One region of the Streptomyces sp. WAC04114 genome, then DNA from elsewhere that is predicted to be linked to it. Evidence: riboswitches for the same ligand, from Rfam matches in the RefSeq annotation. Region 1 holds a riboswitch; each other region holds the start of a gene.
What was found. A riboswitch is a leader RNA that binds a small molecule or an ion and turns the genes downstream of it on or off. The one in region 1 is predicted to bind cobalamin.
Positions count from the first base shown of each region.

Region 2: another riboswitch for cobalamin. It lies ahead of K4G64_RS17715 ((2Fe-2S) ferredoxin domain-containing protein); the one in region 1 lies ahead of K4G64_RS32990 (prenyltransferase/squalene oxidase repeat-containing protein).
Region 3: another riboswitch for cobalamin. It lies ahead of K4G64_RS03660 (hypothetical protein); the one in region 1 lies ahead of K4G64_RS32990 (prenyltransferase/squalene oxidase repeat-containing protein).
Region 4: another riboswitch for cobalamin. It lies ahead of K4G64_RS05690 (energy-coupling factor ABC transporter permease); the one in region 1 lies ahead of K4G64_RS32990 (prenyltransferase/squalene oxidase repeat-containing protein).

Region 1 is NZ_JAIGQA010000191.1:25-4,287, forward strand. It holds gene K4G64_RS32985 (SCO2322 family protein) at 54-695, opposite strand; gene K4G64_RS32990 (prenyltransferase/squalene oxidase repeat-containing protein) at 692-1,903, opposite strand; cobalamin riboswitch at 2,021-2,150, opposite strand; gene K4G64_RS32995 (SAM-dependent methyltransferase) at 2,321-3,118, shown strand; gene K4G64_RS33000 (helix-turn-helix transcriptional regulator) at 3,122-4,027, opposite strand; gene K4G64_RS33005 (EcsC family protein) at 4,182-4,263, opposite strand, start outside.
Region 2 is NZ_JAIGQA010000059.1:1,436-5,698, reverse strand. It holds gene K4G64_RS17725 (FecCD family ABC transporter permease) at 1-738, opposite strand, end outside; gene K4G64_RS17720 (ABC transporter substrate-binding protein) at 735-1,727, opposite strand; gene K4G64_RS17715 ((2Fe-2S) ferredoxin domain-containing protein) at 1,880-2,311, opposite strand; cobalamin riboswitch at 2,351-2,545, opposite strand; gene K4G64_RS17710 (superoxide dismutase) at 2,768-3,409, opposite strand; gene K4G64_RS17705 (Fur family transcriptional regulator) at 3,599-4,108, shown strand; gene tsaD (tRNA (adenosine(37)-N6)-threonylcarbamoyltransferase complex transferase subunit TsaD) at 4,147-4,263, shown strand, end outside.
Region 3 is NZ_JAIGQA010000006.1:68,118-72,380, reverse strand. It holds gene K4G64_RS03665 (cysteine synthase family protein) at 1-617, opposite strand, end outside; gene K4G64_RS03660 (hypothetical protein) at 614-1,477, opposite strand; cobalamin riboswitch at 1,605-1,850, opposite strand; gene K4G64_RS03655 (ferric reductase-like transmembrane domain-containing protein) at 2,061-3,047, shown strand; partial or broken gene K4G64_RS39810 (GNAT family N-acetyltransferase) at 3,186-3,561, opposite strand; gene K4G64_RS03650 (ATP-binding cassette domain-containing protein) at 3,601-4,263, opposite strand, start outside.
Region 4 is NZ_JAIGQA010000011.1:32,319-36,581, reverse strand. It holds gene K4G64_RS05695 (serine/threonine-protein kinase) at 187-1,665, shown strand; cobalamin riboswitch at 1,794-1,979, shown strand; gene K4G64_RS05690 (energy-coupling factor ABC transporter permease) at 2,009-2,710, shown strand; gene K4G64_RS05685 (energy-coupling factor ABC transporter substrate-binding protein) at 2,707-3,081, shown strand; gene cbiQ (cobalt ECF transporter T component CbiQ) at 3,088-3,837, shown strand; gene K4G64_RS05675 (energy-coupling factor ABC transporter ATP-binding protein) at 3,834-4,263, shown strand, end outside.

The sequences.
Region 1 (4,263 bases):
GTCCCTGGGCCTGGTCGCGGGCATCGCCGTGGTGGTGGTCCTGGGCGGGACGGCTACCCACGCCGCCGTACCTGCCAGATCGCCGCCCCGCCCAGGACCACCACCACGGCGATGCCCGCGACCAGGCCCAGGGACGGGCCGTCGTCCGACGGGGCCTTCTGCTCCGCGGCGGGCTTGTCGGGCTCCGGGGTCCGCTGCTGCGAGACCTGTTCGCCGCAGCCCTTCTCCGGGTAGCCCGCGATCGCGCACAGCAGGGCGTTGGTGTCGTAGCGCAGCGGCTTGGCCACCGCCGCCAGGGCCTCGGCCGTCGTCGCGTCGGGGGAGACCCGGGCGCAGGCCGTGCGCGCGGCGGGCGGGGTCTCGCCCTCGGGGGCGTCCGACGGGGTGCCGAAGTCGAGGACCAGGGCCACCCGCTTGCGGCCGTCCTGCGCGGGCGTCTTCGCGCAGATCGTCGCGAAATCGGCCTTGCCGCGCGGCCGGGCCGCGTTCGCGGAGTCCTCGCTCACCGCGAAGCGGAAGCCCTGGACGTCGCCGTCCGAGGGCCGGGCCAGGGACGGGCCCTGGGTGGCGTAGACCCAGTGACCGCCGTCGCGCTCCCAGAACGACCAGTACCGGTAGCCGGCGGCCTGGGCCTGGCCCGCTCCCGCGCACAGCAGGAGCGAGGCCAGGAGGAGGAGAAGGGCCCTGCGGATCACGGCTGCTGCTTCTTCTTGCGGCCGGTGAACAGGAAGCCGATACCGATGCCGGCGACGAGGCAGACGCCGACGTACCACCAGACGCCGAAGAAGTCCGAGCCGGAGTCCTCCTTCTTCTCGTCCGCGGCCTTGGTCTGCTCCGCCGTCTGCGGGGCCGGGCCCGTGGCGCCCAGCTGCTTCACGAGGTCCGCGCCACCGAAGTCGCGGGGGTTCGTGCCCGTCGCGTGGGCGGCGAAGATCAGCTGGGCGTAGGCGGCCGGACCGCTCTGCGCGGCCCATTCGGCGGAGTTCTTCTCCAGCCACCGCACGGACTTCTCCGCCTGCGCGGTGGCGCCCTGCGCGGCGAGCGCGACGACCGCGTCGGCGGTGTTGCCGTAGTCGGGCTGGGGCTCGGCACCGGCCAGTGCGGACATCAGGTGCCCGTTGTCCTTGGTCAGGGCGGCGGTGAGATAGCCCGCGCCGTTCGCCGCCGCCTGCTGAGGCGTCCCGGCCTTCTCGCAGGTCGTGTCGGACTTCTTGCCGGGCTCGACGACCATGCCCTTGCCCAGGGAGCCGAGCACACCGGCCGCCGTGGCGTCCGCGTTGGCGGCGAGCTCGCCCTTCTTGTCCGGCTGGAACGCGAAGGCGCCGTCGTCGTCCCCGCCGCAGGGCAGGGCGAGCTTCAGCAGCGCGTCGTAGGGAGACTTGCCGTCCTTGACGACCCGGTCCGGCTTCTCGCCCGCGGCGGCGAGCGCGCCCACGACGACCGACGTGGAGTTGGTGTCGCTGGCGCCGCCGGGCGAATAGCCCCAGCCGCCGTCCTTGTTCTGCACCGACTTCAGCCAGCCTATGGCCTTGCCGGTGACGTCGTCGTGCCCGCCGAGCGCGGTGAGGGCCTGCACGGCGGCGGACGTGGCGTTGGTGTCCAGCATGGTCTTGGCGTCGCACGCGGCGGTGGGGTCGGGACGGTACGCGGCGAAGGAGCCGTCCTCGCACTGCTGCCGCGCCAGCCACTCCACGGACTTCTCGGCGGGCTTCACACCCACGGTGTCCTGCGCGAGCAGCGCGAGCGACTGGCGCCAGACGCCGTCGTACTTCGGGTCCGTGCCGCCGTACAGGGCGGACGGGAACGCCTGGGAGGGCGACGGGGACGGGTCGGCGGCGGCCGGGGTGGCGGCGCCGATCACGGCGACGGCGGCCAGGACCGCGGCGCTGCGGCGGACGTTCATGATCGGCGGGTGCCTCTCCCTGTGGGGGAGCCGGGCAGCACGGGGCACCCCCCGGCGGCTCGGCTCCGTATACCTCGACGGTGCCGTGCACCGGCGGACTGCCGGGCACGTGAGCCGGTCACGAACCGTACGGAGCGATCCGGCTCACCGCCCGCGGCGGGCGGTTCACGGTTGCGGGTCAGCGCCGGAATTGCACCGGCTTTCCCCCGTACGGTGTGATGACGACCCGCTCACTGTACCCGCACGTAGGAATCGGGCCGAGGGGGCCGGGGCCCCGCGGTACAGGGCCGCCGGTCCGGCGACGAGGGCGACCGAGGTGGGGCCGTGGAACTCCCGGGTGCCGCGCAGGAGTTGATCCTCTTCGGGGTGTCGACCGGCTAACGTGGGGCTTCCTCGACCACACACTCAGGAGCGTCCATGACCGAGCAGGAGCCGTTCCCCAAGATCGACACCTCGGTGCCGCACTCGGCCCGGATCTGGAACTACTGGCTGGGCGGGAAGGACAACTACGAGGTCGACCGGGTGGCCGGTGACGCGTTCCGTGAGGTCTTCCCCGGGATCGAGACCGGTGCCCGTGCCGCCCGCTACTTCCTCGCCCGCGCCGTGCGCCACCTCGCCGCCGAAGAGGGCATCCGGCAGTTCCTGGACATCGGCACCGGCCTGCCCAATGTGGACAACACCCACCAGATCGCCCAGCGGGTGGCCCCGGAGAGCCGGATCGTCTACGTCGACAACGACCCGCTGGTGCTGGCCCACGCCCGCGCCCTGCTCACCAGCACGCCGGAGGGCGTCACCAACTACGTCGACGCCGACCTGCGCGACCCCGGCGCCATCGTCCGGGAGGCCGGGAAGACACTCGACTTCGACCAGCCCGTCGCCCTCATGCTGATGGGAATCCTGGGCCACATCGAGGACCACGACGAGGCCCGCTCCATCGTGCGACGCCTGGTGGACGCCCTGCCCCCCGGCAGCTACCTCGTGCAGTACGACTCCACCGACACCAGCGAGGAGTACGTCCGGGCCATCCAGCAGTACAACGACGGCGGCTCGATCCCGTACATCCTGCGCAGCCCCGAGCAGATCGCGCGCTACTTCGAGGGCCTGGAGCTGCTCGACCCGGGCGTGGCGTCCTGCTCGCGCTGGCGTCCCGACGCGGCGGCCCTGGGCCTGCCCGCGGAGGTGCACCAGTACGGCGGCGTCGCCCTCAAGCGCTGACCCTCAGGTCTCCTGAAGGACGCGGTGCAGGATGGTCGGAGTCTCGTCCGGCGACTCGGCTTCGACCACCAGCCGGTTCATGGCGTCCCAGTAGCACTCGATCTCGGCCGGCCGGTCGGGGTAGAGGGCGCCGGTGAGCTGCTCCAGGTAGACCACGTCGGGCAACTGCCCGCCGGGCAGCCGCAGAATGGTGATCGGGCCGCCCTCCGCGGCGTGAGCACCGGCGGAGAACGGCAGGATCTGCACCGTCACGTGCGGGAGCCCGCAGATCTCGATGAGGTGCCTGAGCTGGTCCCGCATGACACCGACGCCGCCCACCGGGCGCCGCAGCGCCGCCTCGTCGATCACCGCCCACAACCGGGTCGCCGGCTGCCGGTGCAGGATCCGCCGGCGGGCCATCCGCAGGGCGACCCGGCGGTCGATCTCCGCCGCACCGGCGTCCGGGTGCGCGAGCCGCAGGGCGGCCCGGGCGTAGTCGGCGGTCTGCAACAGGCCGGGGACGCGCTGCACCCGGAAGCAGCGGATGAGGCTCGCCGCCTGCTCGGCCCCGAGATAGGTCTGCGTCCAGGCCGGCACGACATCGCTGTACGACCGCCACCAGGCAGGGGTGTTGGCCTGCTCGGCCAGCGCCATCAGGGTGGCGCGCTCGGCCTCGTCCGTGACGCCGTAGAGGGTGAGCAGATCGGCGACGTCGCGCAGCTTGAAACCGTGGCGGCCGGCTTCCATCCGGCTGATCTTGGAGGCGGAGGCCCGGATGACGTGCCCCGCGTCCGCCCGGCCGATGCCCCGCTTCTCCCGCAGGGCGCGCAGCCGGGCACCGAGGGCCAGGCGCGGCACCATGGGCCCGGCACACCCGCCTTCCAGGGCCCCGCTGCCGGTCGTCGTGCGTGCGGCCTCTTCGGTGCCCATGGGCATGTCTCCTTGCGGTGGAACGCAACTCCGCACGCGCTGAAGCGTCGCGGCACGACCATCCTAGGGGCGATGCCCCGACGTCATCCGGAGTATGCCGAAGGCGCGTGCCTGCCCGGGTGGGCGCCGAGGCGAGGACGGCGGTGGCCGGTTCTCAGCTCTCGGCGGCCAGCTTATGACGGTAATAACTCTCGGCCGCGTCGGCGAATTTCGAGACGAGGAAAGCGTTGATCCCT
Region 2 (4,263 bases), on a different contig from region 1:
GGCACCGACGGGGATCCACACCACCGTCCAGGTCGTGCCGCCCAGCCCGCCGAGCATCCAGCGCAGCGCCGACTGCGTCTTGTGCGGGTCGTCGGAGGTGACGACCAGGAAGCTGGCGAGAGCCGACAGCACCTCGGCCATCGCCACGCCCGCCAGTACCAGCCGAACGGTGGTCATCCGGCCGCCGGACCTGGCCAGGAAGTAGACGGCGACCAGCGCGGCGAGAGCGCCGAGGAACGCCGCAACCGGCAGTGAGAACACCCCGAACAGGGCGAGGTTGAAGACGACGACCAGCACCGCGCCGACCGTGGCACCCGAGGAGACCCCGAGCAGCATCGGGTCCGCGAGCGGGTTGCGCACCAGGGCCTGCAGGGCCATCCCGCATACGGCCAGGCCCGCGCCGACGACACCGGCCAGCAGCACGCGCGGCAGCCGTACGTCGATGACGATCGTCTCGCGGACCGGAGTCCAGGTCGGGTCGGCCAGCGCCGGATGCACGCGGTGCAGCAGGATGCCCCACACCTGGTCGGCCGGGACGCCGATGGATCCGACGGCGATCCCGAACGTGGCCGAGACCAGGACGAGCGCGCCGAGCAGCAGGAGCACGAGCGGGTAGGGAATCCGTTTGCGGCCCGGGACTATGACGTCACCGCCGACCGCTCTCCGGAAGCTCGCCTCCGATCCGGCGCCCGCGTCCTTCTCCTCGGTCACGCCCGCCGCGTCGGTCGCGCCGCTCACTTGAAGCGATCCGGGTGGATCTGGCGGGCCAGGGACTCCACGGCGGCCGGCACCCGGACGCCCAGCACCGTGGACGACAGGGGCAGCACGGCGAACCGCTTGTTCCTGATGGCAGGTACGTCCTTGAGCGCCGGGTTCGACAGCAGGAACTTCTTCTTGTCCTCGACCGACTGGTCGCCGTAGTCGTAGATGACGATGACCTCGGGCGCCCGCTCGGCCACCTGCTCGAACGACACGTCGCCGAACGCCTTGTCCACATCGGCGAAGAGGTTCACCGCGCCCGCCTGCTTGATCATCTCGTTGCCGATGCCCGCCCCGCCGGCGGTGAAGGCGGTCTTGTCGCCGCTGTCGTAGACGAAGAGCTTGACCGGCGTGACTCCGGCGAGCTTGCTCTCGACCGTGTCGAGGGTGGCGTGGAGCTTCTTCAGCTCCTTGTCGGCTCGTTCCGGCACCCCGAAGATCTTGGCCACGTTCCGGATCTCCCGGTCCATCGAGTCCATGGTCACGGGCCCGGAGGGGCATTCCTCGATGTTCAGGTAGGAGTTGATCCCGGCTTTGGACAAGGCGTCGCGGCTGCGGCCCTCCTTCTCGTCGAAGGTGCTGGCGAAACCGCCGTAGGCGAAGTCGGGTTCGGCGGCCAGCAGCGTTTCGAAGGACGGGTACTCCTTCGCGATGACCTTGATGCCGCCGTACGCGTCCTGGTACTCGGGGAGGATCTTGTCGTCGAGGTAGGCCGTGCCCACCATCGACTTCTCCAGGCCCAGCGCCAGCATGACCTCGGTCGCGTGCTGGTTCAGCGACACCGCGCGTTGCGGAGGACGCTGATAGGTCGTCTTCACACCGCAGTTGGAGAGGGTGACGGGGAAGCCGTCGACGGCGGAGCCCGCCTGCGCGGCGTCGTCCCGGGTGGCGCTCCCGCCACAGCCGGATATCAGCAGGGCCGCGGCGGCGATCGCCGACAGCAGGGACATCGGGCGCTTGCCCATCATGGAATGGGTCCTCTCACCGCGGGGTGGAACGGGAACGGTCCGGACTGGCTGGTGGTCCGGAGGACGGCCGGGTATGACAGCCGGCCGGAGTGGCTGAAATCGATCGCGTCGGGGCGATCAGGGCGGGTCTGGTGGGGTCGGGAGTCGTCGAGTCAGTCGCGTCGAGTCAGGCGCGGCAGCTGTCGAGCCGCCGCGGCAGCCGATGACACGGAGTTCCCGGCCCGGGCACGCCGAGGCGGGGTGAAGAGGTAGAGGTCCAGGATGTCCGGCAGTTCCGCGATGCCCGGTCCGCCCGCCCGTACCCAGGCGGCGATGTCCTCGGTCGCGGCGGGATCGTTGACGAGGCCGAACCAGACCGGACGGCCACCGGCGGCACGCCCCTCGGACGAAGGCTGCACGACGATCACATTCGCCTGCTCGCACACGTCGAGACACTCGGTGACCCGGACCGGGGCGTCCTCGGCCAGACGCGCGGTCTGCTCACCGTGGTCCACACCGGTCACCTTCGGACTGCCGCAGCAGCAGTCCCGGCACACCACGACCCGGCACGGCACCGCACCGTCCCGCGACACCGCCATGGGCATCCCGACACACCCGCCTCCCCGGGGAAATCCGCCCCAGTCATATCGAGGAGGCGACCGCGTGAGTCTCCTGGCTCTCGGGTCAGTGCTCGTCCCGGCCTTCCCACCCGCGTCCGGGCAGTGGTCTGTTCGGGATCCGCTCGCCGATCACAGTGGCGGTACCGCGCCGGATTCACACCGGCTTCCTCGTTCCGCCGTCGCCTTTGTCGCGGGCCATCATGGCAGAAGGACACGTCATCTCATACGCCCGCGGAGCAATGAGCCGTGGTGAAGCGCGGCACACGACCCGCGCACGAATGCACTGCGCGCTGCCTCCCTTGACCGCGAACCGGGACAGCCGAAGGGCTCCCGCGAGTCATGTCCTCGCGGAAGCCCTTCGTCATACCGCCTGCAAGTGAAGGTTGAGAAGACGATCACGAGCAGGACATCTGCGCCGACGCGGCTACGGCATCACCACGCTCACGGCGCGAGCAGCAGGCTGTCACCGCGTTCCTTGGCGGAGGCGTAGCGCTTGGCGACGTCCTGCCAGTTGACGACCTGCCACATGGCCTCGATGAAGTCGACCTTCTGGTTCTTGTACTGGAGATAGAAGGCGTGCTCCCAGGCGTCGAAGACCAGGATCGGGGTCGAGCCCTGGCCGACATTGCCCTGGTGGTCGTAGACCTGCTCGACGATGAGGCGCCCGCTCAGGGGCTCGTACGCGAGCACACCCCAGCCCGACCCCTGCGTGGTGGCCGACGCCTTGGACAGCTGCGCCTTGAAGTTGGCGAAGGACCCGAAGGACTCGGCGATGGCGTCCGCCAGCTCGCCCACGCCGTCCTTCTCCAGCGGCTCGCCGCCGCCCTCACCGGTCATGTTGTGCCAGTAGATGCTGTGCAGGATGTGGCCGGAGAGGTGGAAGGCCAGGTTCTTCTCCAGGCCGTTGATCGACCCCCACGACTCCTTGTCCCGGGCCTCCGCCAGCTGCTCCAGCGTGTCGTTGGCGCCCTTGACGTAGGCCGCGTGGTGCTTGTCGTGGTGCAGCTCGATGATCTCCGGGCTGATGACCGGAGCGAGCGCCGAGTAGTCGTACGGAAGCTCCGGGAGGCTGTACACCGGCATGTCCAACGTCCTCCGACATAATTGCGAATGGTATGCAGTTGCACGCTAACAGCAAAAGAGGTCGCACGCTGATCAGGAATTGGTCCTAGGACCGCGGTCGCGTCGCACAGCCAGGGGGCGTTCGTACTGTTGCAAGAGACTCGTGACCAGCGGCCGGAGACCGTACAGCCGGAGCACCGCGCCTCATTGATGCGACACGGACTGCGCTGCACACCGGGCCGTCTGCGCATCCTCGCGCTCCTGCATGCATCCGGGCTCCATCTCTCCACCGCCGAGGCCCGTACCGGACTGGCACGGAGGGGGAAGGCCGTCCACACCACCACGGTCTACCGCACCCTGGAAACCCTGGAGGCCGTGGGCCTGGTCCACGCGGTCCCCGGTCCGGGCCCGACGCGCTATGGCATCACGGGCGAGCCGCATCACCACATCGTGTGCGGGCTGTGCGGCCGTGTCGCGGCACTGGCCCGCGAACATCTGACGGAAGCGGTGGGGCGGATCGAGGAGCTGACCGGGCTGCGGCCCGACGCATCGGGATCGCTGCTCGTCTACGGCCGGTGCTCGCGATGCGCCGTCCGAACGAAGGGACGTGACGCAGAGCCGGGAGGGTGCGGAGCTGCGTCCGAGGACTGGACGTGTCAGGCAAGACGGCGCCCCGCACCCTCTTTCAGTCTTGCGCAGCCCGGTATCTTCTTGCAATAGGTTCGTTATTGCGATCGACTTGCAATAGGAGGTGGGCGATGGGCTCTCCGATCGTTCTCGGCATCGAGTCGTCCTGCGACGAGACCGGTGCCGGCCTGGTCCGGGACGGGCGGCTGCTGGGGCATGCGGTGGCGTCGAGCATGGACGAGCACGCC
Region 3 (4,263 bases), on a different contig from region 1:
TGGTGCTCCTGGCTGCCGAAGGTGACGCTGCCGAAGGGCTGGACGCCGACCAGCCGGACCGAGGGGTCGGTGACGCGCAGGCGCTCCACGAGGCCGCCCGTGGAGGCTCCGGAGCCGACTCCTCCGACGACGGTCAGCGCGGCCCGGGGGAACGCGGCCGTGATCAGGTCGGCGACCTCGTGGTAGCCGAGGTAGTGGACGTCGTCGTGGTACTGGCGCATCCAGTGCCAGTCGGGACGGCCGGCGAGGAGCTCCTTCACCCGCCGCACCCGTAACTCCTGGTCCAGCTTGAGGTTCTTGGAGGGTCTGACCTGTTCCACGGTGGTGCCGAGGATCTCCAGTTGGGCGCGGGTGGTGGTGTCGACGGTGGTGGACGCGACGATGTGGCAGCGCATGCCGTAGCGGTGACAGGCCAGCGCCAGGGCATAGGCGTAGATGCCGCTGGAGCTGTCGATCAGGGTCTGTCCGGGGCGGATCGTGCCGCGCTCCAGCAGGTGGCGGACGGCGGCGAGCGCCGAGTAGATCTTCATCGACTCGAACCGGACCAGGACGAGGCCGTCGGTGAGCCGGACGAGATCGGGGACCTTCAGGGCGTCGGCGATGTGGGGGTGGGTCACCCATAGCCTCCTCGGGCGAAGGAACACTGGTGGCCGAGCGAGTGGAAGAAGGCGGACAGGTCGGACTTCAGGTCGGCGTCGGGGCGGCCGGGGAAGAGATAGCCGATCAGGCAGCCCGTGTGGGCAACGAAGACGCCGTCGGCGCCGAACCGCTCCTGGTGGGCGAGCATGCGGTCGAACACCGCCTTGGGCAGCACCCGTTGGGACAAGGCGGCGCTGGTGGTGGCCGCCCGTGCGACGGCGGCCGGATCGCCGGAGGCGAAACCCTTCAGCAAGTCGGTCAGGCACCGTTGGTACTCCTCCCCGTGCCGCCGGTAGTGCGCCAGCAGCAGGTCGGTGACGGCGGCGGTGTCCACCGTCCCGGGCTCGGTGACGTACGCGGTGTGGAAGCCGATGTCCGTGCCCAGACGCCGCACCACCCGGTGCCGGCCGCTGAGGTACAGCGCGAACTCGTCGAGGAAGACGCTGTCGGCGCGCTCGATCGCCGCGAGGACGCCGAGGACCAGGTCCGCGTCGTACGGCAGGGCGAAGAGCCTAAACAGGCAGCGCAGGGCCGCCACGATGTCGGCGGTCGAACTCGCCATCCCCACGCCCGTCCGCAGATCGGAGTGGGCGCTCCAACGGCCCGGTGGCAGCGTGAGGCCGAAGTGCTTCAGGAAGAGCCGGGCCGCGAGCGCGGCCTTCTCCCCGAGCGGCGGCGGGTCCGGCGGATCCGTCCCGTGGGTGAAGTGCACCCAGGAGTGGCGGTCCACCGGGAACGACACGACGGCGATGTCGGGATCGGGGCCTGCCCGCAGCGGTCCCTGGTACAGCTCACCCAGGGTGCCGTGGCAGACACCGGAGACGGTACGGCCCGTCACGAACCCCTCCTCCTGTCCGCGTCCTGGAATGCGACCGGGGAGAAGGCACCGTGCGGGGGCGTGCCCCGCGGGTATCCCGTCCGTACCGCCGACCCAGTCCTCGAGGTCACCGTGCACAGCCCGCACAGCACGTACGGGCGCAGTGGGCAGGTCTTCGGACTCGTGGGCTCGCTCACCGGGGACACCGGTCACCGGCGGGCACCTACCGGCCGTCGCTTCCCGGACCCCAACCGACTCGGGCCCAGTGCTGTTGACGGCTTTCGTTCCCACTCACCGCTGCGGGACAGTCCCGGATTCCCACCGGGTTCCCTCTTGCGTCGTGCCACCTGACCCGGACGGGCAGGAGGCTCGAACCGACTGCGGACATCAGCGTAGGCTGGCTCACGCCGCCGCGGCAGAGGGCGCAGCGTCAGTTGTCCGGATGCGATCGGTCGCGTGGCGCGTCGGGCCCGGCGGCACCCCGTCCGCTCCGGACGGCGGTCTGGCCGAATGCGCCCCTCCGTCTCTCCGGCAACCCCCGCCACACTGGTACGTCGACGTGACCCGCTCCTCCCTTCGGAGGATCACGCCGGGAAGGACCAGGATGCTGCCGGAGACGACCCCGGAGGACGACGACTCGACGGCCCCGCCGCCCACCCGTGACAAGCGTCCACCCGAACGCGTCGACCTGCGCGCCGACCTGCGCGCCGCGCTCCCCGACGCGGGCGCCGCCGTCCTGGTCACGGTCGGGGTCTTCGGGTTCCTGTACGCCCGCATGCAGTCGGGTGACTCGGTGACGGTCGCGGTCATGCCGTTCATGGACGACGCGGGCACGTACTGGATGTACCTGCTCAGCCAGGCGTTCGGCTGGTCGGGCCTGCTGTGGGCCTGGGGCACGGTCATGCTCGGTCTGCTGCTTTCGGGGCCACGCCCCGTCCGGCTGCCGGTGTCCCGGCAGGTGCTGGAACGCTGGCACCGCACCACGAGCCTCACCACGATGGCCCTGATGTTCGCGCACGCGCTGATGTTCGCTGCCGAACTCGTTCGCTACGAGGGGCAGTTGTCGTGGGCCGAGCGGTTGTGGGCGGGGTTCGCCGACACGTTCGTGCCCGGCTGGTACGACTCCGGCACCGGCCGGATCGCCATCCCGCTGGGGCAGGGCGCTCTGTATCTGGCCATCCCCCTGGGCCTGTTGTTCTACGTCCGGCACCGCATCGGTGCCAACACCTGGCGCCGGCTGCACCGCTTCGTCGTCGTCGTGTACGTGCTGAGCGTGTGGCACACCCTGCTGTACGGCACCAACGTCTGGTACGGCGAGTGGCCGCGCACCGTGCTGTGGCTGCTGCAACTCCCCGTCGCGGCGCTGCTGATGGCCCGACTGCTGCGTCCCGCCCGGCGCGCCGAGCGACTGGGCGCACCTCGGCGCGGGGGCGTGACATGGCCGGGCTGGACGGTCCGGGCCGTCGGCCGGGTGGCCGCGGGCGCCGTCGTGGTGGGCCTCGTCCTCGTGGTGGCGTCCGGCCGCGACGGTGGCCGGGAACGCCCGGCCGAGCCGCCCGCGACGAGTCCGCACGCGCACGAGCCCGAGTGATCCACGGCCGCACATCCGGGAGCGGCGGGGAACCCCGGGGCGAATCTCCCGGAGAGGTACCGTGACGGCTTGGTCGAGGCGGGACGAGAGGGCGTCCGGCGCCGAGGTGCCTGTCGCATCGCCGTCTGCCTGGACGGCTCAGAGCGGTAGCGGGACGAGTCCGCGGGCAGGGTGGCGAGGGCCGAGGAAGACGATGACGGCCTTGCCGTCGGGGCACGGGTGGGTGGCCTGGGGCCAGCCCTGCCGATGGTAGAAGGCCATGGCCCAGGGCGCCTGGGCGGAGGTGAGCAGCCAGGAGCGGCCCCCCTGGGCACCCCTGGGTGACCGCGTCCAGCAGCCTTCCGGCGAGCCCCCTGCCGTGCGCGCGGGGCCGCACGGCGAGTTCGTCCACCTCGAAGGCGCCGCACAGCCAGTCCTCGGCCCGCCTGGAGCCGAGGCCCGCGGCGGCCTGCGGAGAGCAGCGGTCCGTGGGGAAGGGCGAGGGCGTTGTCCACCCGCCGGCGAAGCCCAGGAGTGCTTCCCGGGCGTGATCGTTGCTGTTGTACGCACGGTGTCAGCGTCCCGTTCCCGCCCCCAGACGTGCCGTTGTCTCCATGAGCGAGACGGTGAAGGGGTGGCTCGGCTCGGTGAGGACGCGCCGGGCCGGGCCCTGTTCGACGAGTTCGCCGGCGTCCAGGACGGCGATGCGGTGGGCCAGGACCGCGGTGTCCAGGTCGTGGGTGATCAGGATCAGGGACAGGTCGTCGCGGTCGCGGAGCAGTGCGGTGAGGGTGTCCAGGATGCCGCGGCGGGTGACCGTGTCCAGGCCGGAGGTGATCTCGTCGCAGATGAGGACGCGGGGCCGGGCGAGGAGGGCGCGGGCGAGGGCGGCCCGTTGGAGTTCGCCGCCGGACAGTTGCCCGGGGCGTCGGTGCACCAGGTCCGGTGGGAGGCCGAGCCGGGTGAGGGTGGCCAGGGCCTCGGTCTCGGCTGAGTGGTGGTCCGCGCCGCGCAGCCGGATCGCGGTGCGGGCGACCTGGTGCAGCACGGGGCGGTGCTCGTCGAACGCGGCGCGGGCGTCCTGGAACACGTACTGCACGGCGGCCAGTTGGGCGCGGCTGCGGTCGCGCAGGCTGCGCGGCAGGGTGATGTCGTCGAGGAGGATGCGTCCGTCGTGGTCGCGGTGGAGTCCGGCCAGGCAGCGGGCGAGGGTGGTCTTGCCGCTGCCGGATCGGCC
Region 4 (4,263 bases), on a different contig from region 1:
GCGCCGGAATGTCACCCCGGCGGGTGACCTCTTCGCGCGGGATGTGCGAGACAGCGCCCAGTGAGGACTCCGCCGCGGCGATCGGTGGTCACGCCGCGCCAGTATCCTGGGTCGGCTGCGGCACCCCCCACCAATCCCTGTGCAGAAGCGGGGAGTTCGGCTGCGGCGACGACCCTTCCCACACGCATGAGACGAGGACGAGTGCTGCTAGCGGGCCGCTACCGGCTGGATGTTGAGATCGGGCGCGGTGGAATGGGAGAGGTCTGGCGCGCGTACGACGAGACGCTCGCCAGAGCGGTGGCCCTCAAGCTGCTGCTCCCCCAGGACACCGATGCCACGGCGACCTCCCGGTTCCGTCTGGAGGCTCAGACCGCCGGGCGTCTCAACCACCCGAACGTGGTCGGCGTCCTGGACTTCGGCGAGTACGACAACCGGCTGTACCTGGTGATGGAGCTGGTCGAGGGCGACAGCCTCGCCGGGGTGCTGACCGGCTCCGGCGCGCTCCCCGCCGAGCAGGTGGCCGATCTGGCCGCACAGGCGTCCGCCGGGCTCGCCGCCGCGCACGGGCAGGGCATCGTGCACCGGGACGTCAAGCCCGCCAACCTGCTGCTGGACACGAACGGCACCCTGAAGATCGGCGACTTCGGCATCGCGCGGTTCCTCGACGACCCGGGCGCCGCGCTCACCGCTACCGGCCAGATCGTCGGCACCGGCCTGTACCTCGCGCCCGAGCGTGCCCTGGGCAAGCAGGCGGGTCCGGCCTCCGACATGTACTCCCTGGGCTGTGTGCTCTACCAGCTCCTCAGCGGGCGCCCGCCGTTCCAGGCCGACACCGCCGTCGCCCTCCTCCACCAGCACCTCGACTCCGCCCCCGTGCCACCCCGCGAGCTCGGTGTCGCCGGACTGCCGCCCGCGTTCGAGAACTACCTCCTCGGCCTACTCGCCAAGCAGCCCGAGGACCGGCCCACCGCCCAGCAGGCCGCCGAATGGTTCGCCGGCGGCGCCTGGCGGGGCCTGCCCGAGCCGCTGCCGGAGGTCTCGCCGCCGCTGCGGCCCAGGACCACGTCCGCGGCGATGCCCGCCGGGCCGGGCCCCTACGCGGGTGCCGGGACCGGCAACCCGACGACGTACGCGCTGCCCGCGACCACGGGGCACCGCAGCGCGGCCCGGACGGCCCAGGCGGGGCGTTCGGGCCGCTCCCGCGGGCGCGGCGGCCTCGGCAACCGGTCGCGACTGGCCGCGACGGCCGCCGCCGCGGCGCTCTTCCTCGCCGCGATGCTCATCGGCATGCGCTGGTTCTCGCCCGACACGACCGCGGAGAGCACGGAGCCCGACGCGTCCCCGAGCGCGAGCAGCCCCGCCGCCACGCCGTCCACCGACTCCGCGTCGTCCTCCTCTTCCGATTCCGATTCCGAGGCCGGTCCCGGGGCCGGTCCGGCGGCCGGGCCGAGGGCGGCCGACGCGCCGGCCACCGGCACCGTGGCCGATGTCACTCCGACCGCGCCGGCCGCTTCCCCGACGCCTGTTGCGCCGGAGCCCGGCGCCACGACTCCGACGCAGGAAGGGGGCCCCGGCGGGCCGGAGCAGCCGCAGCCGGAGAAGCCGGGCCAGGCCGGGGACGACGGGGAAGGCGACGACGACGGGGACGACGGGAGCGACGACTGACGCGGCCCGGACGGCGCACGGCGGACCCCTGACCGGAGCGCGTGGATCAGCCGGGAGATGCGCCGGTGTGCGAGCGGGCGCCCCCTCGCGCGCCCCTTGGGTGGCTTGTCATCGCCCTTACCCCGGCCTTATTGTCACCAGGCCTTGGTGAACGGGAAATCCGGTGTGATGCCGGTGCGGCCCTCGCCACTGTGAATCGGGAAGTCCGGCTCCGGCCCTCACGGGCAGCCACTGGGTCCTTGCGACCCGGGAAGGCGGAGTCCGGGCGGTGGTACCCGTCAGCCAGGAGACCGGCCAAGGCGCGTCAACCATCCACGAGGTGCTGGAGAGGGTCTGCTGAGCCATGCACATAGCCGAGGGTTTCCTTCCTCCGGCGCACGCGGTCGCCTGGGGCGTCGCGTCGGCGCCGTTCGTCGTCCACGGGGTCCGGTCGCTCACCCGTGAAGTGCGCGAGCACCCCGAGAGCACCCTGCTCCTCGGTGCGTCCGGAGCCTTCACGTTCGTCCTGTCCGCCCTGAAACTGCCGTCCGTGACGGGCAGTTGCTCGCACCCTACCGGCACGGGCCTCGGAGCCATCCTGTTCCGGCCGCCCATCATGGCGGTGCTGGGCACCATCACCCTGCTGTTCCAGGCGCTGCTGCTCGCGCACGGCGGTCTGACCACGCTCGGCGCCAACGTCTTCTCCATGGCGATCGTCGGCCCCTGGGCCGGATACGCCGTCTACAAGCTGTTGCGGCGCTCCAACGCGCCGCTGATGGTGGCGGTGTTCTCCGGCGCGTTCGTCGCCGACCTGTCCACCTACTGCGTCACCAGCGTGCAGCTGGCGCTCGCGTTCCCCGACCCGGGCAGCGGATTCCTGGGCGCGCTCGGCAAGTTCGGTTCCATCTTCGCCGTCACCCAGGTCCCGCTCGCGGTGAGCGAGGGGCTGCTGACCGTGCTCGTGATGCGGCTGCTGGTGCAGTCCAGCAAGGGCGAACTGACCCGGCTGGGTGTGCTCCTCGCCAAGAAGCAGACCCGGACCGAGACCGAGGCGGTGGCCCGATGAGCAGGAACACGAAGATCAACCTGGTGCTGCTGTTCGTCGTGGCGGCGCTCGCCGTACTGCCGCTGGCGCTCGGCCTAGGTGACCACAAGGAGGAGCCGTTCGCGGGCGCCGACGGCGAGGCCGAGACGGCGATCACCGAGCTGAAGCCGGACTACGAGCCGTGGTTCTCGCCGCTGTACGAACCGCCGTCCGGTGAGATCGAGTCGGCGCTGTTCTCCCTCCAGGCGGCTCTCGGCGCCGGTGTCCTCGCCTACTACTTCGGGCTGCGCCGGGGCCGTCGGCAGGGCGAGCAGCGGGCGCTGGAGCGGGACGCCGAGGCCGACAGCGCGCTCGCCGGCGCCGCCGGAAAGTCCACCGCGAAGCAGGACTGAGCCCGGGTGCTGCCGATCGACGCGGCGGCGCACAGCAGTCGCTGGCGCCGCCGCCATCCCGTGGACAAGGCCGTGCTCGGGCTCGGCCTCACCGTACTCGCGATCTCGCTGCCGCCCTGGCCGGGCGCGGCCCTGGTCCTCCTGACCGCCCTGGTGGTGCTGCTGGGGCCGGCCGGGGTGCCCGGGCGGCGGCTGTGGCGGGCCTACCGGGTGCCGCTGGGCTTCTGCGTGACCGGTGCGGTCACGCTGCTGGTCCAGGTGGGCGGGCCGGGGGGGTTCGTCTCGCTCGCGGACGACGGGCCGCTGAGGGCCGGGGAGTTGCTGCTGCGCACCTCGGCGGCCTCCCTGGGCGTGCTGCTGTTCGCCTTCACCACGCCCATGTCCGATCTGCTGCCCCGTCTGGTCCGGGCCGGGGTCCCCGCGCCGGTCGTCGACGTCGCGCTCGTGACGTACCGGATGAGCTTCCTGCTGCTGGACTCCATGCGGCGCATCCGGGAGGCCCAGGCGGCCCGGCTCGGCCACACCGGCCGGGCCGCGGAGTGGCGTTCTCTGGCCGGGCTCGGCGCCACCGCGTTCGTCCGCGCCTTCGACCGGGCGACCCGGCTCCAGGCCGGGCTCGCCGGGCGCGGCTACGACGGCACCCTGCGCGTCCTGGTGCCCGAGGCCCGGGTCTCCGCCCGCTTCACGGCGGCCAGTTGCGCGCTCCTCGCCGCGCTGGCCGTCCTCACCCTCGTCCTGGAAAGGCCGCTGACATGAGCGAGCCCGCCCTCGTCGCCCTGCGGGGCGCGTCCTTCGCCTACGAGGACGGTCCTGCCGTGCTCAGCGGCCTCGACTTCGACATCCGCGAGGGGCGCGCGCTCGCGCTGCTCGGCCGCAACGGCAGCGGCAAGACCACGCTGATGCGGCTGCTCTCCGGCGGGCTGAAACCGCACGAGGGGCGGCTGACGGTCCAGGGGCAGCCGGTGCCGTACGACCGCAAGGGGCTGACCCGGCTGCGGACCACCGTGCAGCTGGTCGTGCAGGACCCGGACGACCAGTTGTTCGCGGCCTCCGTCGAGCAGGACGTGTCGTTCGGGCCACTGAACCTCGGCCTCGACGACACGCAGGTACGGGCGCGGGTGGCGGAGGCGCTCGCCGCCCTGGACATCACGGCCCTGGCCGACCGGCCCACCCATCTGCTCT